DNA from 3 places in the Pseudanabaena sp. PCC 9330 genome. Region 1 is predicted to be linked to each of the others. Evidence: predicted binding sites of a transcription regulator. Region 1 holds the regulator's gene; each other region holds the start of a gene.
What was found. The regulator HrcA, encoded in region 1, represses chaperone genes, less so after heat shock. The targets are predictions, from matches to a motif close to TTAGCACTCNNNNNNNNNGAGTGCTAA.

Region 2: groES (co-chaperone GroES) is a predicted target of HrcA. The motif match lies at 2,628-2,654, and genes of this name have one in related genera.
Region 3: groES (co-chaperone GroES) is a predicted target of HrcA. The motif match lies at 2,250-2,276, and genes of this name have one in related genera.

What each region holds. Positions count from the first base shown of each region.
Region 1 covers NZ_JAYFES010000120.1:97,318-104,039, reverse strand. The annotation lists gene AC0QKW_RS25350 (Crp/Fnr family transcriptional regulator) at 429-1,163, shown strand; gene AC0QKW_RS25345 (LysR substrate-binding domain-containing protein) at 1,172-2,197, opposite strand; gene AC0QKW_RS25340 (hypothetical protein) at 2,399-3,223, shown strand; gene AC0QKW_RS25335 (2Fe-2S iron-sulfur cluster-binding protein) at 3,357-3,842, shown strand; gene hrcA (heat-inducible transcriptional repressor HrcA) at 3,916-5,013, shown strand; gene AC0QKW_RS25325 (DUF4126 domain-containing protein) at 5,025-5,624, shown strand; gene hemH (ferrochelatase) at 5,804-6,722, opposite strand, start outside.
Region 2 covers NZ_JAYFES010000107.1:151,740-158,461, reverse strand. The annotation lists partial or broken gene ppk1 (polyphosphate kinase 1) at 1-2,050, shown strand, start outside; gene AC0QKW_RS14540 (Dethiobiotin synthetase) at 2,228-2,572, shown strand; gene groES (co-chaperone GroES) at 2,702-3,013, shown strand; gene groL (chaperonin GroEL) at 3,199-4,833, shown strand; gene fcmB (filament morphology actin-like protein FcmB) at 5,481-6,611, shown strand.
Region 3 covers NZ_JAYFES010000117.1:372,801-379,522, forward strand. The annotation lists gene groL (chaperonin GroEL) at 12-1,643, opposite strand; gene groES (co-chaperone GroES) at 1,850-2,161, opposite strand; gene AC0QKW_RS23855 (DMT family transporter) at 2,421-3,323, shown strand; gene AC0QKW_RS23860 (SGNH/GDSL hydrolase family protein) at 3,340-4,626, opposite strand; gene AC0QKW_RS23865 (hypothetical protein) at 4,872-5,078, opposite strand; gene AC0QKW_RS23870 (putative bifunctional diguanylate cyclase/phosphodiesterase) at 5,421-6,722, shown strand, end outside.

The sequences.
Region 1 (6,722 bases):
GTGTTTCGTCTCGGCATCTCTTCTGGTTCGCTCCTCACACAATTTGAATTATAGGATCACCATGGGGGAATGTCACCCCCCAGCAGCCAATTGAATGAACAGTTTTTCTTATGGGTTTTTGTATCGTTGAAAACGGGAGCGCAGCGATCGCCTCAGAATAACCGCCATAGTCAGGATATGGTGCCGTCGACAGTCCGGCAAAGTTTTAGGGTAGACCTGCGATAGACCGGTTGGATAGTCTCCCCAGACGACGACAGCACACAATCGCTAGCAGGGCTACGGGAAATTACGGGTTCTCTGTATTAGTATTGGATGGCCTATGACGGCTTTGGCACCTCTGTTCACTGGAAGTAGCCTGAGCGATCGCGTCCTAGCCTCGGGTCTTGTCCATTGGTCGTGGTCTGTACCGTTTCATCCAGCTGCTGGCTATGCAATCATCTCTTCCCTCTGATAACGCCCGACCATTTTTGACTTGGCAGCGCATTACTGACTGGGCCCACGCCCACTACCGGACAAGGACATTTAACCAAAACGAGCGCATTCCTACCCGTTCTGGGCTGCTCTACCTGGTAGAGCGCGGCGCGGTGCGGTTGGTGGGCTCGGCCCAAGCAGCCGGTGACCAGGAGGCCAGTGAAGCAGATCTAGAGCTTGAGCCAGGCGACGAAGAGACGACCTCCCCCCTATCCATGGGCCTCAGTGAAGAGGCTTTTCTTGGCTTTGTTGGGGCTGGACAACCCTTTGAGATTGTGGCCCAGGCTCCCTTTATGTTGCAGAGTTTTGCCCACGTCGATCAGACCACTGTGATCTGGCTCTACTGGAACGACCTAGACAACTGGCCTCACTTTCGACGCGAGGTGCTCGATGCCTTTCGCTATCAGCACCAGCGCAAGCTGCTGTGGCTCAGCACCCTGGGGCAGCGGCGCACCATCGATCGCCTCCTCGGCTTTCTCACCCTGCTGATCGAGGAGTTTGGCGAGCCCTGCGAGTCAGGGTACTACCTGCCCTGGTCACTGACCCACGCTCAGATTGGCAGCGCCATTGGTTCGACTCGGGTCACGGTCACCCGACTCATGGGCAAGCTACGCCAGCGCCAACTGATCCATATCCACAAAGATGGGCTGATTGCGATTCCCAGCAATCCATCGGCAGTTCAAGATGCCTAGAGCATTGCTCAGGGGGCGCTGAGGTTAAGGGGCTCTGGGGGTGATGAGGCTGGCTTAGCGCCATTTTTCTCGGCAATATTTTTCTCTGAACCCGTGGCCTTAAAGTTAAGGGGCAAGTTTGTAAACTGGGGCAAAATTTCGGTGGTAAACGCAGCGGCTGCCTTAGAGCGGTAGCGGCTGGGGTTAAAAATGACCGACAGGGTGCGGTTGACCACCACCGAATCGATTTTGGCTCGGTGCAGTACGCCCATCTGAAGCTCTTTTTCAATGGCAGAGTTTGATACAAAGGCCACCCCTAGCCCTGACTGTACTGCGGTTTTGATCGCCTCGATGGAGTTGAGCTCCATTTCGATCTTGAGGCGGCGGGTTTCAATTCCGCAGCGGGTGAGCACCTGATCAATCACCTTGCGAATGGTAGATTGCGAGTCTAGGGCAATAAAGTGCAGCTTGTAGAGGTCTTCTCGCTGTACTACGGCCTGACTGGCCAGAGGATGATACATCGGCATAATCAGTGCGAGTTCGTCCTCGGCGTAGGGCACTCTTTCTAAAGAGTCCTGTAATTCGGGAGGAATTTCACCCCCAATAATGGCTAGATCAACTTGGCCATTGGCCACACTCCAGGCAGTTCGACGGGTGGAGTGGACATGCAGCTGCACCGCTACGTCCGCATACTTTTGCCGAAATAGGCCGATCATTCGCGGCAGCAGATAGGTGCCAGTGGTCTGGCTAGCGCCGATAATCAAGGTGCCGCCCTGCAAATTTTGGAGATCTTCGATGGCACGGCAGGTCTCTTGGCACAGGCTGAGAATGCGATCGCCGTAACTCAACAACAAATGCCCAGCCTCAGTGAGCTGAGCTCGCCGCCCGCCCCGGTCAAACAGCGGTACATCTAGCTGGCGCTCTAGGTTTTGTACCTGAAGGCTAACTGCCGGCTGAGAGACATATAGGCTGTCTGCCGCTCGTTTAAAGCTGCCCTCCGCTGCGATGGCCTTGAGAATGCGCAGCTGATCGAGGGTAAAGGGAAGGTCAGACATGGGCATTAACCCTAACGTACGATAATCCTGGGATGCCAACAAACCATGATAGTAATACAGGCCACTCTATACTGATACTGCCGCTCTGATCCTAGGTGGACTAATTGTCCTAGGCCCGGTACTGGACGCAGTCTGTCATCCCTAGATTACTTGGTTCGGGACACTCAACACCAAAATTTAGAACGGAACCCCGCAGGATTTATGAAACGTCAGGTAATCCAGACTGTCCTGAATTTACCCGGCATCTCTGGGATGGCTCTGATTGACGGGCGCAATCGTCCTTTCTTTTTGGGCTCAGACATTAGCCTCAACACCCAGCAGCAAGATGCCCTGGCCCAGGGTATTCAGCAGGTGGTCGAAACGACTCCTGCCCAATTTGAGACCTTTACGTTTCGATTTAGCACCCAGTTGGCCTATATCTATAAGCTCGACCAGGGGTTGATTTTGCTGGTGCTGATCAGAGACCAGATGGCTTTGACCGAGTATCGGGCCGCTATTAACGCGCTCAAGGAAACCCTGGTGGAAGCGCCCCATAACGCAGTGCCAACCTTTCGGCTGCTGGCGGGCTGCGTCACCCTGGGTAGTGCGTCTCTGTCGGTTGAGGCCACAGCGCCAGGAACCGCACCAGGAATCGCACCAGATCGGCCGGGGCCACCGGAAGCAGAGTTGGCTCCGAGCCAGGCTAAGGCTCAGCCCGATGTCGAGGGGGCGATCGCAGCGCTCAACCATCTGAGCGATGGGGCCAGCCAGTACCTGGGCAAAATTATAGTGATCAATACCTGGAAGCAGTCTCGCCCCCCCCACCCCTGGCTAGAGCAGTTTGAGGTGCAAAAAGACGGCCATTTTATTGCCAGGCTCGATGGTCAGACTCTGCTCACTCCAGATCAACACCAAGGGCTTAAAGACTGGGTGGCGGCATTCCTCAGTCGCGGCGGCAAAACCATCCGCAGTTTTCAATCGCTGGTGTGTGAGCAAGCCCTCACGCCCGAGGAGCATACTCTGCTGTTGGGCACTCCCCCGGACTAACCTCCTGACCCGATCTCCCTGGGTCTAAGCTAGCTGGGGAAAATCTGGGGCGATCGCTAGAACTATGGGTCTATGGCTGACCCAGCTTGCTACTATCTTGACTTACACCGATTCCACCTCCACGCACCTAACTATGGCTAAAACTGTTCGTCTAGAGCCCATCGCCCAAGAGACATCTGTTGAGACCAACGGCAATTTACTGTCGGTCTTATTGAACAAAGACCTAGACGTGCTGAGAGAGTGTGGGGGGCGCGGCATGTGCGCCACCTGCCACATCTATGTAGAGTCAGGGATGGAGGCACTGACCCCGATCAACCGCCGAGAGCAACGTACGCTGGAGGTGATTACCTCCTGCAAGCCCAACTCGCGCCTAGCTTGCCAGGCCAGGGTGATTGCTGACGGTGTGGTAGTTGAGCTACCGCCGGGGATGTATGTCAACTCGCTGCAAGACATTGAGGCGCTGATTGGTCGCCGGGCCGATCAAGACCTACTGCACCCAATCACCGGCGAGGTGCTGGTGGAGCAGGGTAAGCTGATCACGCGATCGACCATGGCTCAGCTTGAACGCACCGCCAGCTTTAAAGTGGGCGAGTTCTTTAGCCAGAGCAAAGACCTGTAACCCGGGGCTCGACGAACCCCAGAAAACATCTGTTATGGTAAGGCAAAGCCGTAGTTGCATGTCTTGCTCTCCTATGGACTCTGCCTTTTCCCTCAGTGTGCGCCATCAGCAGGTGCTGCAGGCCACGATTCGTCACTACATTGCCACCGCAGAGCCCGTTGGGTCGCGCGCCCTAGCCCAGGAATATGGCCTCAAGGTGAGTCCGGCTACGGTGCGGAACACCATGGGGCTGCTTGAGAAGTACGGACTGCTGTACCAGCCCCACACCTCAGCGGGGCGCGTGCCTTCTGACTTTGGCTATCGCCTCTACGTCGATCGCCTGATGTCGCCAGCGACTCAGGTGGGGCGGCGGGTCGATGCAGCTCTGTCAGAAGAACTAGACTGGATGGGCCGCAGCCTGGAGTCTTTACTGCGATCGGCCACCCAAATTTTGGCTCAGATCAGCGGCTATTTGACCCTGGTGACGGTGCCCCAATTTAACACCGTGCTGATTCGCCATGTGCAGCTGGTGGCTGTAGAGGGAGGGCAGGTGCTGATGGTGGTGCTGCTTGACTCCTTGGCTACCCAGTCGGTGGTGGTGCAGCTCCCGGCAATGCTGGGAGCCTCTGAGCCGGGGGGTGCCGGTGAACCGGGTCGCCGGGGGTTAGAAATTTTGTCAAACTTTTTGACCCAGCACCTGCGCGGGCGCTCTCTGAGCGATGTGACGACCCTCTGCTGGGACGATCTAGATGCAGAGTTTCAGGACTATGGAGCGCTGTTGGGTAGGGCGCTGGGAGACTTAGCTCAGCGATCGCAGGTGACGGAGACCCCCCAATTTGTGGTCAGCGGGTTAGCAGAGGTGTTGCGCCAGCCCGAGTTTTCTGATGCCCAGCGCATTCAGGCCATTGTAAGGCTGCTGGAGGAAGATCAGTCACAGCTGTGGCCGCTGTTCTATGAAGCGCCATCCGCTGGCGGGGCGGGGCTGAGCGGCGTCGATGTCAAAGTGTGGATTGGCGCTGAGAACCCTCTGGAGCCCATGCAGGGCTGCGCTCTAGTGGTCTCAAATTACACTCGGGGCGACCGAGCAGTTGGCAGCGTAGGGGTGCTGGGGCCAACTCGCATGGTCTATGAGAATGCCGTGGCGGTGGTGCAGGCTGCCGCTGACTACCTCTCCACCGCCCTCAGCGAATAGAGCCGTATCTCTTGGCTACTACCCTTAATTGGGTTTATAAATCCATCGTGATTATCACTGAGCTATTGGCAATTCTCTCGATCGCAGCAGCGACAGGCCTGCGACTGGCTCTGCCGCTGCTGCTGATTGGTCTCATGTCTGGCTCTCAGCTGTGGGCCAACGTGCCACTGCTGTGTCGTCTGCCGCCAACCCTAGTCCTGGGGGTGTTGGCAACCTGGTCGATAGCTGAGCTGATGCTATCTAAGAACCGCTATAGCCAGCGGTTTTTCCAGATTTTGGAGCTGGTGCTCAGCCCCGGAGTTGGAGCGCTGGCGGGCATTGGTGTCGCCAGAACGCTGGGCCTAGATAGCTGGCTTAACTTAGTGGCGGGGATGACTAGCGCCCTGCTGGCTTTGGTGATCCAGCTGTTGCAGGTGGGGCTATTTTTTCGCCCCCAGCGCCCGCCCCTGTGGCTCTTTTTTGTGGTGGACGGGCTGTGCATTGTGCTGGCGGTGTTCGCCTTTGACTCGCCCAATCAGGGGGGTGTGATCGCCCTACTGTTGCTGTGGCTAGGAATTCGCACTTCTTACCTGTGGCGTCGCTGGCCTGGGCGATCGCGCCCTGAGCCCTAGGGTAAACTCATCTTGCTCAGGTTGAGCAAGATGGTTGCTAATTCCTTGCTTTTTGGGCATGGCTGCACGTCCGTCAAATCGCGATTGAGCGACATAGCTCTGTAGCGATCAACACTACCGATACAGTAAATCTAAACGCAAGTTAAGCGCAGATCCCTATGGGCTTTGGGCTGAAGATCTTAAAGAATACCAACAAAGTGAAGGGGGCCACGACCGCTGACCAGCTCTAGCAGCAGAGCCAAGAACCCAACCATAGCCAGCCGCCCATTCCACACCTCGGCCACCGGGGTGAGCCCCCAGGCCGATCGATCTTGGGGGTAAATTTTGACTTTCTTATCGGGGTGCACCACGTCGGAAAAAAGCTGGCGTGGTGCTTCTAGGGCTTCGGTAACCATGTCGGCCATATCGGCGATGAACCGGGGGTGGGTGTTGAGGGCAGGCACCCGGTGGAAGCCATGAATACCGGCGGCTTCGGCGATTTCGCGGTACTCGATGTCGATCTCTTGCAGGGTTTCGATGTGCTCAGAGACAAAGCTGATGGGCACCACTACCAGGTCTTTGACCCCCTGCTGGGCCAGCTGCTCGATCGCATCTTCGGTGTAGGGCTGTAGCCACTCTACCGGGCCGACGCGGCTTTGGTAGGCCAGGGTGTGGGGGTTGGGGCGGTTGAGCGCCTTCATAATCAGCTCGGTACAGTGCTCGATCTCGCGCTGGTAGGGGTCACCGGCTTCTTCGACGTAGCTGACGGGCACCCCGTGGGCGCTAAAGAAAATGTGGGCTTGGTCGGGATGTTCGAGTTTATCAAGCTCCTGGGCAATCAGATCGGCCATGGCCTCACTGTAGCCAGGGCGATCGTACCAGGAGGGCACGGCGGTATAGACAATACGCTGCAGGGCAGGGTCTTCGAGCCAGATGCGCTCTAGGAGCCGAAAGCTGGAGCCACTGGTGCTGATGGAAAACTGCGGATACAGGGGCAGCACAACTAGCTGCTCAATGCCGTCGCGCTTGATCTGGGCCACTGCTTCTTCGGTGAAGGGGTACCAGTAGCGCATGCCGATGTAGATACTGGCTTCGGTGCCTTTGTCGGCCAAGACCTGC
Region 2 (6,722 bases), on a different contig from region 1:
AAGCCCTCGACGAGCGCACCCCTTTGCTGGAGGCGCTAAAGTTTTTGGCGATTTTTAGCGCCAACCTGGACGAATATTTCATGGTGCGAGTGGCGGCCCTAAAGCAGCAAATTGAAGCCCAGGTGACTCGCCTCTCTCCCGATGGTTGACCCCAGAAGAACACCTCAGCGCCATCAGCACGACTCTGCGCCCCATGGTCGAGCAGCAGCACCGGTCATTCACCGGTGATCTGCGGCAGCAGATGGCGCGGCGGGGAATACGCCTACTCGACTACGCGAGCCTGACCTCGGCTCAGCACACCCACTGCCGTGACTACTTTGAAGAGCAAGTCTTTCCGGTGCTCACTCCCCTGGCGGTAGACCCCGGGCACCCCTTTCCCTACATCTCTAATCTGAGCTTAAATCTGGCGGTGGTGGTGCAAGACCCCCAAACCGATCAAACCCACTTTGCCCGAGTCAAAGTGCCCCGGGTGCTGCCTCGGTTTATCACGTTGCCCATTGCGCCCAAGGATGCCCTGGGCGATCAACCCTGTCGCTGGCTGGGGGTGCCCCTAGAGCAGGTGATTGCCGCCAACCTGTCAGCCCTATTTCCCGGCATGGTGGTGCAGGAACATTACAGCTTTCGCATTACTCGCAACGCCGATCTTGCGGTCGAAGAAGACGAGGCCGACGACCTGATGCTGGCCATTGAGCAGGAGCTGCGCAAGCGACGGCGCGGCGGCTCAGCGGTGCGAATGGAAATTCAGCGCGATACCCCTGCCCCGGTGCGGGCCATGCTGATGGAAGAACTGGGGCTAGCCGACACCGATATCTACGACGTTGACGGGCTACTGGGCCTCAGCGACCTGATGACCTTCATGGCTTTGCCTCTGGCCGATCTTAAGGTGCCAAGCTGGACGCCCACCATTCCCCCTGCCCTCGAAAGCCTCAGCCCGCCGGAGGTAGACGACGACGACCTAGATTTAGAAGCTGCCGATGATCTGTTTTCTCTGCTGCGACGTCAGGAACAGCTACTGCACCACCCTTACCATTCCTTTACGGCTACGGTGCAGCGTTTCATCACCCAGGCGGCCCACGACCCCCAGGTGCTGGCGATCAAAATGACTCTGTACCGCACCTCCGGCGACTCTCCCATTGTGAATGCGCTGATCTCAGCGGCGGAGAACGGTAAGCAGGTGACTGTGCTAGTAGAGATCAAGGCCCGCTTTGACGAAGAAAACAACATTAACTGGGCCCGCAAGCTAGAGCAGTCAGGGGTGCACGTGGTTTACGGCCTGATGGGTCTAAAGACTCACACCAAGGTGGTGCTCGTGGTGCGGCGAGAGGGCGATCGCATTCGTCGCTACTACCACATTGGTACCGGCAACTACAATCCCAAAACAGCCCGCGTCTACACTGATCTGGGTCTGCTCAGCGCCAGGGAAGACGTGGGTGCCGATATCTCAGACCTGTTTAACTACCTGACTGGCTACTCGCGCCAGCAGGTTTATCGCCAGATTTTAGTGGCCCCCCTCACCCTGCGCCAGCGTCTGACCAGCTTGATCAATCAGGAGATGGCTTTTCAGAAAAAAGGCAAGGGCGGGCGCATTATCGCCAAAATGAACTCTCTGGTTGACCCTGACCTGATCACCACCCTTTACCAGGCCTCCCAGGCAGGGGTAGAGATCGACCTGATTGTGCGGGGGATCTGCTGCCTACGGCCGGGGCTGGCTGGCATTAGCGACAACATTCGAGTCATCAGCATTGTGGGGCGTTTTCTAGAACACTCCCGCATCCTGTATTTTCAGCACGGTGGACAGGAGGTATTTTTGCTGGGTAGCGCCGACTGGATGCCGCGCAATCTCGATCGCCGGGTCGAGGTGATGGTGCCCATTGTCGATGTCCACAGCCGCAACGAGATCAAGACCATTCTCGATCTGTGTCTGCAAGATAATCGCCAGGCTTGGGATATGGCCGCCGACGGCAGCTACCGCCAGCGCCGCCCCCGACCGGGTGAACCCAACAGCAGCGCCCAAGAACTGCTGATGGAGCGGGCTAGACAGAGGCCTTAGGACACGAACTCAAAACTAAAGCTATGTAGCTGCTATGCAGTCCAGGCGGTAGACTGGGGCAGAGTCACTTGGTGAAGCTACTGGCACTGCATCTGGCGGGCATAGCCCTGGCGCTGTGGCCTGTAGCATGAGCAGCACACGCGGGGCTAGATCACCCTATTCAGCTACCGTTACCCCATGGATTTTGAAACCGCTCGCGAATTTGTAGTCCGCCAGACCCTGGGCACCAGCGAAGACCTACCCGATACCTTTATTGCCTGCCTGCGCCAGGGCAAACCGCCCATCCCTGGCCAGGTGACCTCCCTGCTGCTGGCCCTCAAAGTGCTGTTTGAAGGGCTCAAGAACGAACCCACCCTCGATCGCACCCTGACCAAAGCCCTGTTCATTCTCGCCTACGAAAGCCGCCAGCTCTATTCTCAGGGGCAGAAGGCTGGGGTTATCTGGCCGCCCATGCTCGATGAGGACTTGGGACGCATTGGCAAAGCAGCGCAGTCGATTGTGTTTGGCGAGTGGATGGGGTAGGTTCGGCAAACCACACCTCCCAGAGAATTGCAGCGAGAACTTGTGGGCAGCTAAATTAGCACTCAGGATGCAAGAGTGCTAACGCGTCCTGTCTACGCAGATGTTTACTACCCTTTTTGGAGGTAAGTTATGGCCGCAGTCACCCTGAGTGTGTCTACTGTAAAGCCTCTGGGCGATCGCATTTTGGTTAAAGTCAGCGCCGCCGAAGAAAAAACCGCTGGCGGCATCTTGCTGCCCGACACTGCTAAGGAAAAGCCCCAGGTGGGCGAAGTGGTGCAGGTTGGCCCCGGCAAGCGCGACGACAACGGTTCATTCCAGCCCGTAGAAGTCAAGGTCGGCGACAAGGTGCTGTATTCCAAGTACGCCGGTACCGACATCAAGCTGGGCACCGACGACTACGTGCTGCTGCGCGAGTCCGACATCCTCGCCGCCCTCGCTTAGGCCGATTTTGGATTTTAAACTGGTGATTTTGGATTGGTTCTCCAACATCCCCTCCTAGGAGGGGTAGGGGTGGGTTAGATCCACGCGATCGCCCCTCACCCCGTAGGGTGCATCCGCGAAGCGATGCACCGAGTCTTCAACACGCAGTTAGTTCAACAATTCTTGCTGGGAGGATTTTTTGACCTATGGCTAAAACCATCACCTACAACGAAGATGCCCGTCGCGCCCTAGAGCGCGGCTTTGACATGCTGGCCGAAGCCGTCGCCGTCACCCTCGGCCCCAAGGGTCGCAACGTGGTGCTGGAGAAAAAGTACGGCGCGCCCCAGATCGTCAACGACGGCATCACCATTGCTAAAGAAATTGAGCTAGAAGATCATATTGAAAATACCGCCGTCTCGCTGCTGCGCCAGGCCGCCAGCAAGACCAACGACGCCGCAGGCGACGGCACCACCACCGCCACCGTTCTCGGCCACGCCATAGTCAAAGAGGGCCTGCGCAACGTCGCCGCCGGGGCCAACGCCATCTCCCTGAAGCGCGGCATCGACAAGGCCACCGCCTTTCTGGTGGAGAAAATTGCCGAGCACGCCCGCCCCGTGGAAGACTCCAAGTCGATCGCCCAGGTGGGGGCCATCTCCGCTGGCAACGACGACGAAGTCGGCCAAATGATCGCCGACGCCATGGATAAAGTGGGCCGCGAGGGCGTGATTTCCCTGGAAGAGGGCAAGTCCATGACCACCGAACTGGAGGTCACTGAAGGCATGCGCTTCGACAAGGGCTACCTGTCGCCCTACTTCGTCACCGACACCGAGCGCATGGAAGCGGTGCTGGACGAGCCCTACATTCTAATCACCGACAAGAAGATCACCCTGGTGCAGGATCTGGTGCCCGTGCTCGAGCAGGTGGCTCGCTCCGGCAAGCCCCTGATGATCATTGCCGAAGACATTGAGAAAGAGGCTCTGGCCACCCTGGTGGTGAACCGCATGCGCGGCGTGCTCAACGTGGCCGCTGTCAAAGCGCCTGGGTTTGGCGATCGCCGCAAGGCCATGCTCGAAGACATCGCCGTGCTCACCGGTGGCCAGGTAATCTCTGAAGACACCGGCCTCAAGCTCGACAACGTCAAGGTAGACATGCTGGGCAGCGCCCGCCGCATCACCATCACCAAAGACACCACCACCGTCGTCGCCGAGGGCAACGAGCAGCAGGTCAAGGCCCGCTGTGAGCAGATCCGTCGCCAGATCGAAGAAACCGAGTCCACCTACGACAAAGAGAAGCTCCAGGAGCGCCTGGCCAAGCTCTCCGGCGGGGTGGCCGTGATCAAAGTCGGGGCCGCCACCGAGACCGAGATGAAAGACCGCAAGCTGCGCCTCGAAGACGCCATCAACGCCACCAAGGCCGCAGTGGAAGAGGGCATCGTCCCCGGCGGTGGCACCACCCTGGCCCACCTGGCCCCGCAGCTGGCCGACTGGGCCAATGCCAACCTCAGCGGCGAAGAGCTGCTGGGTGCCCAGATCGTCACCCGCGCCCTGACCGCGCCCCTCAGCCGCATCGCTGAGAACGCGGGCTTCAACGGCGCTGTGATCGTTGAGCAGGTGAAGGAGAAGGACTTCAACGTGGGCTACAACGCCGCCACCAACGAGTTCGTGGACATGTTCGAGGCAGGCGTTGTGGACCCGGCCAAGGTGACCCGCTCCGCCCTGCAAAACGCCGCCTCCATCGCCTCCATGGTGCTGACCACCGAGTGCATTGTGGTCGATAAGCCCGAGCCCAAGGCCCCGGCGGCGGGCGCTGGCGCTGGCATGGGCGGCGACTTCGACTACTAATACCGAATCCTATCCTTATACCCCCGATTGGTAGGGGCATTGCACTGCAATGCCCCTACGAGATCTCGATTTCGAAGTGGGGAAGTGTGACTCGGATTTGATGTAACCTTGCAACGCAGCCTGTAAATAAGCCGCGTTAAGGCAAGCAAAAGGCAGCCCCAGCAAATTCAATTGACTGGGGCTATTTTTTATGGTGAAAAACTACATTTGCCTAACCTAGCTGAGACCCAAGAGCGACGGTAATCGCAAGCTGATTTGCATCTACGAGCTACAGAGTGGAACCATCAGCTTTGCTTATTCCCTCCTTAGATGGATGGCAATATAGCCTTACTATATTGGCCTAAAACGTAGGAATCGCATTCTTCCATGGGAAATTCCTGTGATATTTTTAACCAAATGCATGGATTGATTACTGATGTAAAAATTGTTTTTAGTGTTAGTCAGGTAACTGTTTTGTGATACTCAAGGACAACTTGAAAAAGAAGGTATTTTTCTGGAACACTTTGCCGATTTGAGAGTCTTGGTCAGTTAGCCATCAAGTCTAAAATCTGATCCCCGTCAAGGTTTTGAAAGAACTTTGACTTAGCTTTGCTGTGGTGATGTGAGGTTGGTGGCTTTTGTGATGCTCGATAAAGGGTTCAGAATCAATGACCATGTCACAAGCTGCTTCTATACCGATGAACCAGACGTCACCGGTAAAAACCACAGGCGATGCCGCAGCGACGAAGGAAACCATTGGGTTGTCCAAATCTATTCTCAGTGTTGATTTGGGGCGAACCTCTACAAAGACTTCCGTCAGCCGCGATCCTGATAGCGTCGTCTTCATTCCGGCGAACGTCAAGCATTTGTCGATGGAGCAGGTGCAGGGCGGCGCGTTTGAAGCCCGAGCAACGGATCCGTTGTCTGATATTTGGATGGTTTACCAGGGCAGTGGCTATGCCATGGGGCAGCTGGCAGAAGATTTTGGGGCGAACCTGGGGGTTGGCCAATCTAAGGTCAACGACGCCCTGGTCAAGGTCTTAGCCTGTGTCGGCTACTTTCAGTTAAAAGATGAGATTTCGGTGGTTTTGGGTTTGCCCTACCATTCCCAAGATCAGTTTGAGCGCGAGAAGGAGCAGCTGATGAGCCTGCTGCTGGGGCCGCACGTGATGAGCTATCGCGGCGAACCGCTCACCATTCACATCAACAAGGTTTGGGTGATGCCTGAAGGGTACGGCAGCATTCTCTGGAATGAGGTTCAGGAAAACAAAAACCCTGACGTTGACTTTACCCAGTTACCGGTTGCGATCGTAGATATTGGGCATCAAACCACCGACTGCATCATGGTCGACAACTTCAGATTTGCCCGGGGGGTGTCTAGAAGCGAAGCCTTTGCCATGAGCCAGTTTTATGAACAGGTGGCGGCTCACATTGAGGGGGCCGATAGCCAGTCTCTAGCGCTCATCGCTGCTGTAAATCAGCCTCAAGGTCAGCGGTTCTACCGTCCTCGGGGAGCCAACAAACCCACTAACTTAGACGACATTTTGCCCAACCTCAAAGAGAATTTTTCGAGGGAGATGTGTAACCGGCTATTGGCTTGGCTGCCAGAGCGCGTTACTGATGTCATTCTCACAGGCGGCGGCGGCGAGTTTTTTTGGGAAGATTTTCAGCGCTTGCTGAGAGAGGCCAAGATCAATGCCCACCTGGCTACGCCCTGCCGCCAGGCAAATGCCCTAGGTCAGTATATTTATGGGGAGGCTCAGATAGCGTCGGCCCGAGCGGCTCGGGTGGCGGCTTAGTCTTCTCGATTTGGGCGTTAGCCATGCCAGATCGCTTCCCAATCGAAGGCTGATGTTATTTGCTTAAACCCCGGTTTTGGCTAGGCGACTTCTGCGATCGATTGGGAAGGG
Region 3 (6,722 bases), on a different contig from region 1:
CTAGACCTGACTTAGTAGTCGAAGTCGCCGCCCATGCCAGCGCCAGCGGGAGCGCCTTCTTTAGGTTCGGGCAGGTCGACCACGATGCACTCGGTGGTCAGCACCATACCAGCGATGGAGGCCGCGTTCTGCAGGGCAGAGCGGGTCACCTTGGCGGGGTCAACAATACCAGCGTCAAACATGTCAACGAATTCACCGTTGGCGGCGTTGTAGCCGACGTTGAAATCTTTTTCTTTGACGCGCTCGGCGATCACCGCACCGTTTTGACCGGCATTCTGAGCAATGCGCATCAGAGGCGCAGCCAGGGCGCGGGCGACGATCGCAGCGCCAGTGTGCTCTTCGCCAGTCAGGTTAGCCTCTAGCCAGGTGGTGAGGTCGGGCACCAGGTGGGCCAGGGTGGTACCGCCGCCGGGGACGATGCCCTCTTCAACCGCAGCCTTGGTGGCGTTGATGGCGTCTTCGAGGCGCAGCTTGCGATCTTTCATCTCGGTTTCGGTGGCGGCACCGACCTTGATCACGGCCACACCGCCGGAGAGCTTAGCCAGGCGCTCTTGCAGCTTCTCCTTGTCGTAGGTCGACTCGGTTTCGTCGATCTGGCGACGAATCTGCTCACAACGGGCCTTGACATCCTTCTCGTTGCCTTCGGCGACGATGGTGGTGGTGTCTTTGGTGATGGTGAGGCGGCGGGCCTGACCCAGCATGTCGAGCTTGGTGTTGTCGAGCTTGAGGCCGGTGTCTTCAGAGATCACCTGACCGCCGGTCAGTACGGCGATGTCTTCGAGCATGGCTTTGCGGCGATCGCCAAACCCAGGAGCCTTAACGGCGGCCACATTCAGCACACCGCGCAGACGGTTGACCACCAGGGTAGCCAGGGCCTCTTTCTCAATGTCTTCAGCGATGATGATCAGGGGACGGCCAGAGCGGGCGACTTGCTCCAGCACGGGCACCAGATCCTGCACCAGGGCAATTTTCTTGTCGGTGATCAAGATGTAGGGCTCGTCGAGCACCGCTTCCATGCGCTCGGTGTCGGTGACGAAGTAGGGAGAGACATAGCCCTTGTCAAAGCGCATGCCCTCGGTGACCTCCAGTTCGGTGGTCATCGACTTGCCTTCTTCCAGGGAGATGACGCCTTCGCGGCCCACTTTCTCCATGGCTTCGGCGATCATCGCGCCCACTTCTTCGTCGTTACCGGCTGAGATGGAACCCACCTGAGCGATCGACTTGGAGTCGCCAACGGGGCGGGCGTGCTCAGCAATTTTCTCGACCAGGTAAGCGGTGGCTTTGTCGATGCCGCGCTTGAGGGAGATGGCGTTGGCGCCGGCAGCCACGTTGCGCATGCCCTCTTTAACGATCGCATGGGCCAGCACGGTAGCGGTGGTGGTACCGTCGCCAGCGGCGTCGTTGGTTTTAGAAGCCGCCTGACGAATCAGGGCCACACCAGTGTTCTCGATGTTGTCTTCGAGTTCGATTTCTTTGGCGATGGTGACGCCGTCATTGACGATTTGGGGGGCACCAAATTTCTTTTCGAGCACCACGTTGCGGCCTTTGGGGCCGAGGGTGACGGCCACAGCCTCAGTCAGAATGTCCATGCCCCTTTCGAGGGCGCGACGGGCGTTTTCGTTGTAAACAATGCGCTTAGCCATAAATTCAATATTCTCCGAAAAGAAGACGAGAGGGGAATGTGAAAACGTGAAGGGAATTTAAGAGTCAGAATTTAGGAGTTCAGCTTAGTAGGTTGGGTGAAGCGTTAGCGGAACCCAACAAAACCTGGTATGGCTGATGGTGGCCACTGTCCACCCTACGGATTGCCTAGAGAGCACCCGCACAACATCCCAAATTCAAAATTGATTTAGCCGAGTACGGCGAGGATGTCTTTTTCAGACAGCAGCACAAACTCGTCGCCGCCCAGCTTAATGTCGGTGCCGGCGTACTTGGAGTAGAGCACCTTGTCGCCAATTTTGACTTCCAGGGCTTGACGGGTGCCTTTGTCGTCGGTTTTACCAGGGCCTACGGCGGTGATTTCGCCCACCTGAGGCTTTTCCTTGGCGGTGTCAGGAAGCAGAATGCCGCCAGCAGTGGTCTCTTCGGACGCACTTACTTTAATCAAAACTCGATCAGCTAGGGGCTTTACGCTAGATGCCGCCAAAGTGATAGCTGCCATACAATGCTTCTCCGGGTTTGCTATTAAGACAGCGCCTGGGGGAATTGCACTCGGCCCCACTCAGACGCATTACACAGGTTTTCGGAGCTTAGCACTCGCAAGCTCCGAGTGCTAATCTACGGCGGAACGGGGGGCGATCGCAATGAACGCCCTTGTACGGGTTCCCGAACTGGGGAGAGTGAGGGGGTAGGAAGTGGGGGAGATGGGGGAAGTGTGACTTACGGGTCAAGATGGAGGGCGAATTGTTTGGAGGGGTGCGATGACTGCTTTTGCAAATCTCAAGGTGTTGCTGCCCGTGCTTACCAGCTTTTTGTTTGCTGGCAGCTTTATAGCGGGCAAATACACCACCGTGGAGCTGGGGCCGTTGACCACCACCCTACTGCGCTACGCGATCGCCCTGGGGGTGCTGGGCCTGCTGATTTACCGCAGCGATCGCCCCAGCAAATCTCTCACTGTCGCCCGCGACCACTGGGGAGCCATGGCGCTGCTGGGTCTGTTTGGGGTGGTGGGATACCACTATTTTTTCTTTCTCAGCCTGCGCTACACCGCCACCGCTAACACCGCCATTATCAACGCCTTTAACCCGGTGCTGACAGGCATTATGGCGGCTCTGTTTATTGGCGAACGACTGACTCGCCGCCAGTACGGCGGCATTGTGCTGGCCCTGCTGGGGGTGCTGACTCTGCTGACGCGGGGCAACATTACCACTCTGCTCACCCTAGAGCTAAACCGGGGCGACGGGCTGATGCTCTGTGCCGTGCTGTGCTGGGTGGTGTATTCGCTGATCATCAAGCAGCTGAGCCAGTGCTACTCGGGGTTGACGATTACCTTTTATGCTGCGGTGGCGGGGGTGGGGCAGCTGCTGGTCTTAGCTTCTCTAGAGCGCTGGTGGGGGCAGTTAGGATCGCTGTCTGGGGCGTCGTGGATTGCGATCGCCTACATGGGGGTCGCCGCCTCGGGGGTGGCCTACCTGCTGTTTAACCTCAGCATTCAGCAAGTTGGCCCCACCCGTACGGCTAGCGTGGTCTATAGTCTGGTACCGATCTTTGTGGCGGGGCTGGCCTGGCTGTTTTTTCGAGAGCCGCTGACGGCAGCGATGGTGGCGAGTATGGGGCTCATTTTGCTGGGGGTAAATGTGGTGTTCAGTCAGCCCAAAACTTAAGTCTCTCGCTCCACTCTCAACCCAGGCCAAACTCAGGAAACTCGGCTTGAATTTGAGGTGCTATCTGGGTAGCGATAAACTGATTGAGATTCGACGTAGGATGGGAGCCATCGGTAAACGCAAAAGATCGTGAATCTAAGTTGCCTGACAAACCTGTGGGTCGAGTTAAGTAATCTAGATAAGAAACTTCCTTAACTAGAGTTAGCCCTGCGCCAATCACCGACTCTTCCCAAGCCGCTTCACCCCTTTCAAAAACATCGATTCCATCGATTACCATGACGTTTTTGATCGGGTCGTAGCCACCTTGCTGGCCTTTCAAATAATCATCAATATCATCTAAGAAGCCAACCAGAGATTGATTGGCTCCACCAAAGATATTGCTGCCCAGCAAATCATCGAACGTCGTTGAAAACCTAGTCTCTGACAATAAAGTAGAGCCGTAATCTATAGCCCGAGCAGAGAAGCCTTCTAGAGCATTAATCGCTTGGCCCGCCTTGTCGCCCATGGTCTGGGTGACATCATCAAACAAAAAGTTATTGCATCTCGGATCGGGACTATCGTAGGTGGCAATCAATCGAGCATTAACCTCGGCGGCCACACTAGTTAAAAACTCTCGCGTTTGGCCCGCGTAGTCACCCGGCAGCAGCGCATCAACTGCGCTATCTACTTGAATAGAAAAGGGTGAATCTCCTAGTTTTGACAAGCCAAAAATAACGATGTCATCTACATGATTCTCAAGGCTGGCAATTGCAGCATATATATTCCCTACTACCTGTGTAGCCAGATCGTTTTTTAGAGCGTTGTCGTCGTCTTGGCTAGGTGTCAAAAGCATGCTAGCAAAACTATTTATGTCAACTAACGCCTCGAATACATCGTTGCTGCCCGCACTAAAAATAATGTCTGGCTTCGCGGCCTTAGCCTCAGGAATTCCGATAGAGGCCAGATCTTGTGTAAACAACGCAATTTGAGATTGTACGCCCACGGGAAACATCTCTAAACCATTGCCTGCTGAGCCAAATACTCCCGTCGTAGCGCCAGCAACAGCGTAGTTAATATTTTGTGTTAGGGGGTTGAGCGTAGGCAGAGCGGTGGGCAGCCTAACACCAAGCGCTAATGAGGTGGGATCGATATCTAACTGAGCCAGCACGGCTTCGCCAAGCACGAGGCTATTGGACGCTTTGCCCCCGGTATAGGGAGGATCAAAAAAGGGAAGATCAGGAAATGGAACGATGCCAAAGGGAGCCAAGATATTGGTTAGATTTCCAGTATCGAGCAAACTATCGCCTAGCAAAGCAATGGTCATGGCTTCTGGGGGCTCATAAAGACATGCTCAATCTTGAGAGAGACAATAGTGAGAACACAAGCAACAGACACATATATTAAACATGCAGAGCACAGGCAAGCTGTATATTTACCAGCGCCTCCCTTTCAAGCGCCTCTAGCGACAAAAAGTTAGCCCGCCGAGAGGCCACTCGTTAGTGATCGCTCGGCGGGCTGCATTCTAATAGATGATTTAGGAACCGTCTGGGGTGGTTGATTAGCCGAGGGTTAGTAACTTTCTTCGGGGGCGACGGTGTGCAGGGCCAGGTCGTGGTTGGCTCGGTTGAGGCGATCGGCGATCGCCTTGCGCATTCTCAGGCTGATTGTCTCATCGGCTAAGACTTCTTGGGCTTCTTCACGGTACTCAGCTCCCTGCACCGTATCGGCCTCGTCGATGTGCTTTAGGTGCTCAAGTACGTCTCGGGGAGTTGTCATGGTGCGTATCCTTTTAGGTGACTGTGGCCCTCAAGGCAAAAATGCCGGGCCAGGCTTGCCTTCATTGTCCTTGAGCATCTGGGTAACGGCCACCTCTGGGGCTGAAGCTTTACCGCGCGATAAGGTTTGTTGTGCTTCGCAATAGAGCGTTGCACTTAGCGCCAGCGAAGGTTTACTGAACTGCCCTCGTCAGGATCCATTAAATTTAACTTTAGCAATCAATACTATCTTGGAGAGGGTCTCTCTACCCGTGGTTAACAATTGGACGTTTCTGCCCCCATAGCCCCTTTCAGCCCCTAGGCTGATGGAGTAGAGGATTATGATTTTGGGGGAGAGTTAAGCATGGAAACTGCTGCCAACGGCGCGATCGCGGCGGCGTATTTCATCATTCCCCTGACGCTATTGCCGCTGCTGTTGACCGCCAAACGCGACATCTGGCTCAACCTGCTGGTGCTGACTGTGTTTGTCTTTAGCTGCGGTGTCGGTCACACCCTCAGCGCCATGCACCTGCACAGCACCCCCTGGCATTGGGTGACTGCCGGGGTGTCGTGGGCGGCGGTGGTGGTGCTGTTGCGCAGCCAAAGTCGGCTGCGCTACCTGGGCGAAACCTTTCATCTGCTAGAGGCTACCTGGGATCAAGCGCTGACGGGTAAGATGCTCTGCGAGCGCAGTGGTGACGACTTGACCCTGCTGAAGCTCAACCCTGCCGCTGCCGCCATCACCAAAAACTTGATCAAACCGGGCGATCGCCTCTGCGAAAAAATGCCCGTCCACCGCCAGCAGGTCTACCCCTACCAGGTGCCCCTGATCGATCTCTACTTTGAGGCACTGACATCGGGGAAACCCCAGCGCCTCGAATACCAGTACAAGGGTGAAATTTCGGGCTGGTACATGACCCTGGTCACCCCCATTGCCCCAGACCTGCTCTACATGACCTTCACCGAGGTCAGCGGTGTGATCCACGACCCGCTCACGGGCCTCTACAACCGCCGGGTGCTGGAGATGGATCTAGAGACCTGGGATGTCTGTCTGTTTATTGACCTCGATCGCTTTAAGCTAATTAACGATCAGCGGGGTCACCTGCTGGGCGACAAACTGCTCAAAGCAGTAGCGGCGGTGCTGCAAGACCACGCCCAAACCTACAACGGCATTGCGGTGCGAAATGGCGGCGACGAGTTTTTGCTGCTGCTGCCTGCCCCTGACTCATCCGAGTCATGCCTGACCCCGGCGGCGATTGCCGCCAGCGTCCTCAAAGATATTTTGGCCATTGAAACCGAAGGGGCCAGTGTGGGAGCTTCTATTGGTGTCTCTAGGGGCACCATCGACGCTTTTGAGGAGGATACCCCGATCAATCGGCTGCTCCAGGCTGCCGAGACCGCCATGCGAGAGGCTAAGCGCAATCGCTGCTCCAACGCGCCTGAGCACCACATCCAGCTTTGGAACTGCGACTTGGCCCAGCGGCGACTGCGCCAAATTACCCTCGAAGCCTACCTCGATCAGCGCAGCAGTGAGGCAGAGTTTTCTCTGGCCTACCAGCCTATCTGCCATATGGAAACTGGAGCCATTGTCGGAGCCGAAGCTCTCATCCGGTGGGATTCGGCACGGCTGGGTCGGGTATCGCCCTCGGAGTTTATTCCTGTGGCC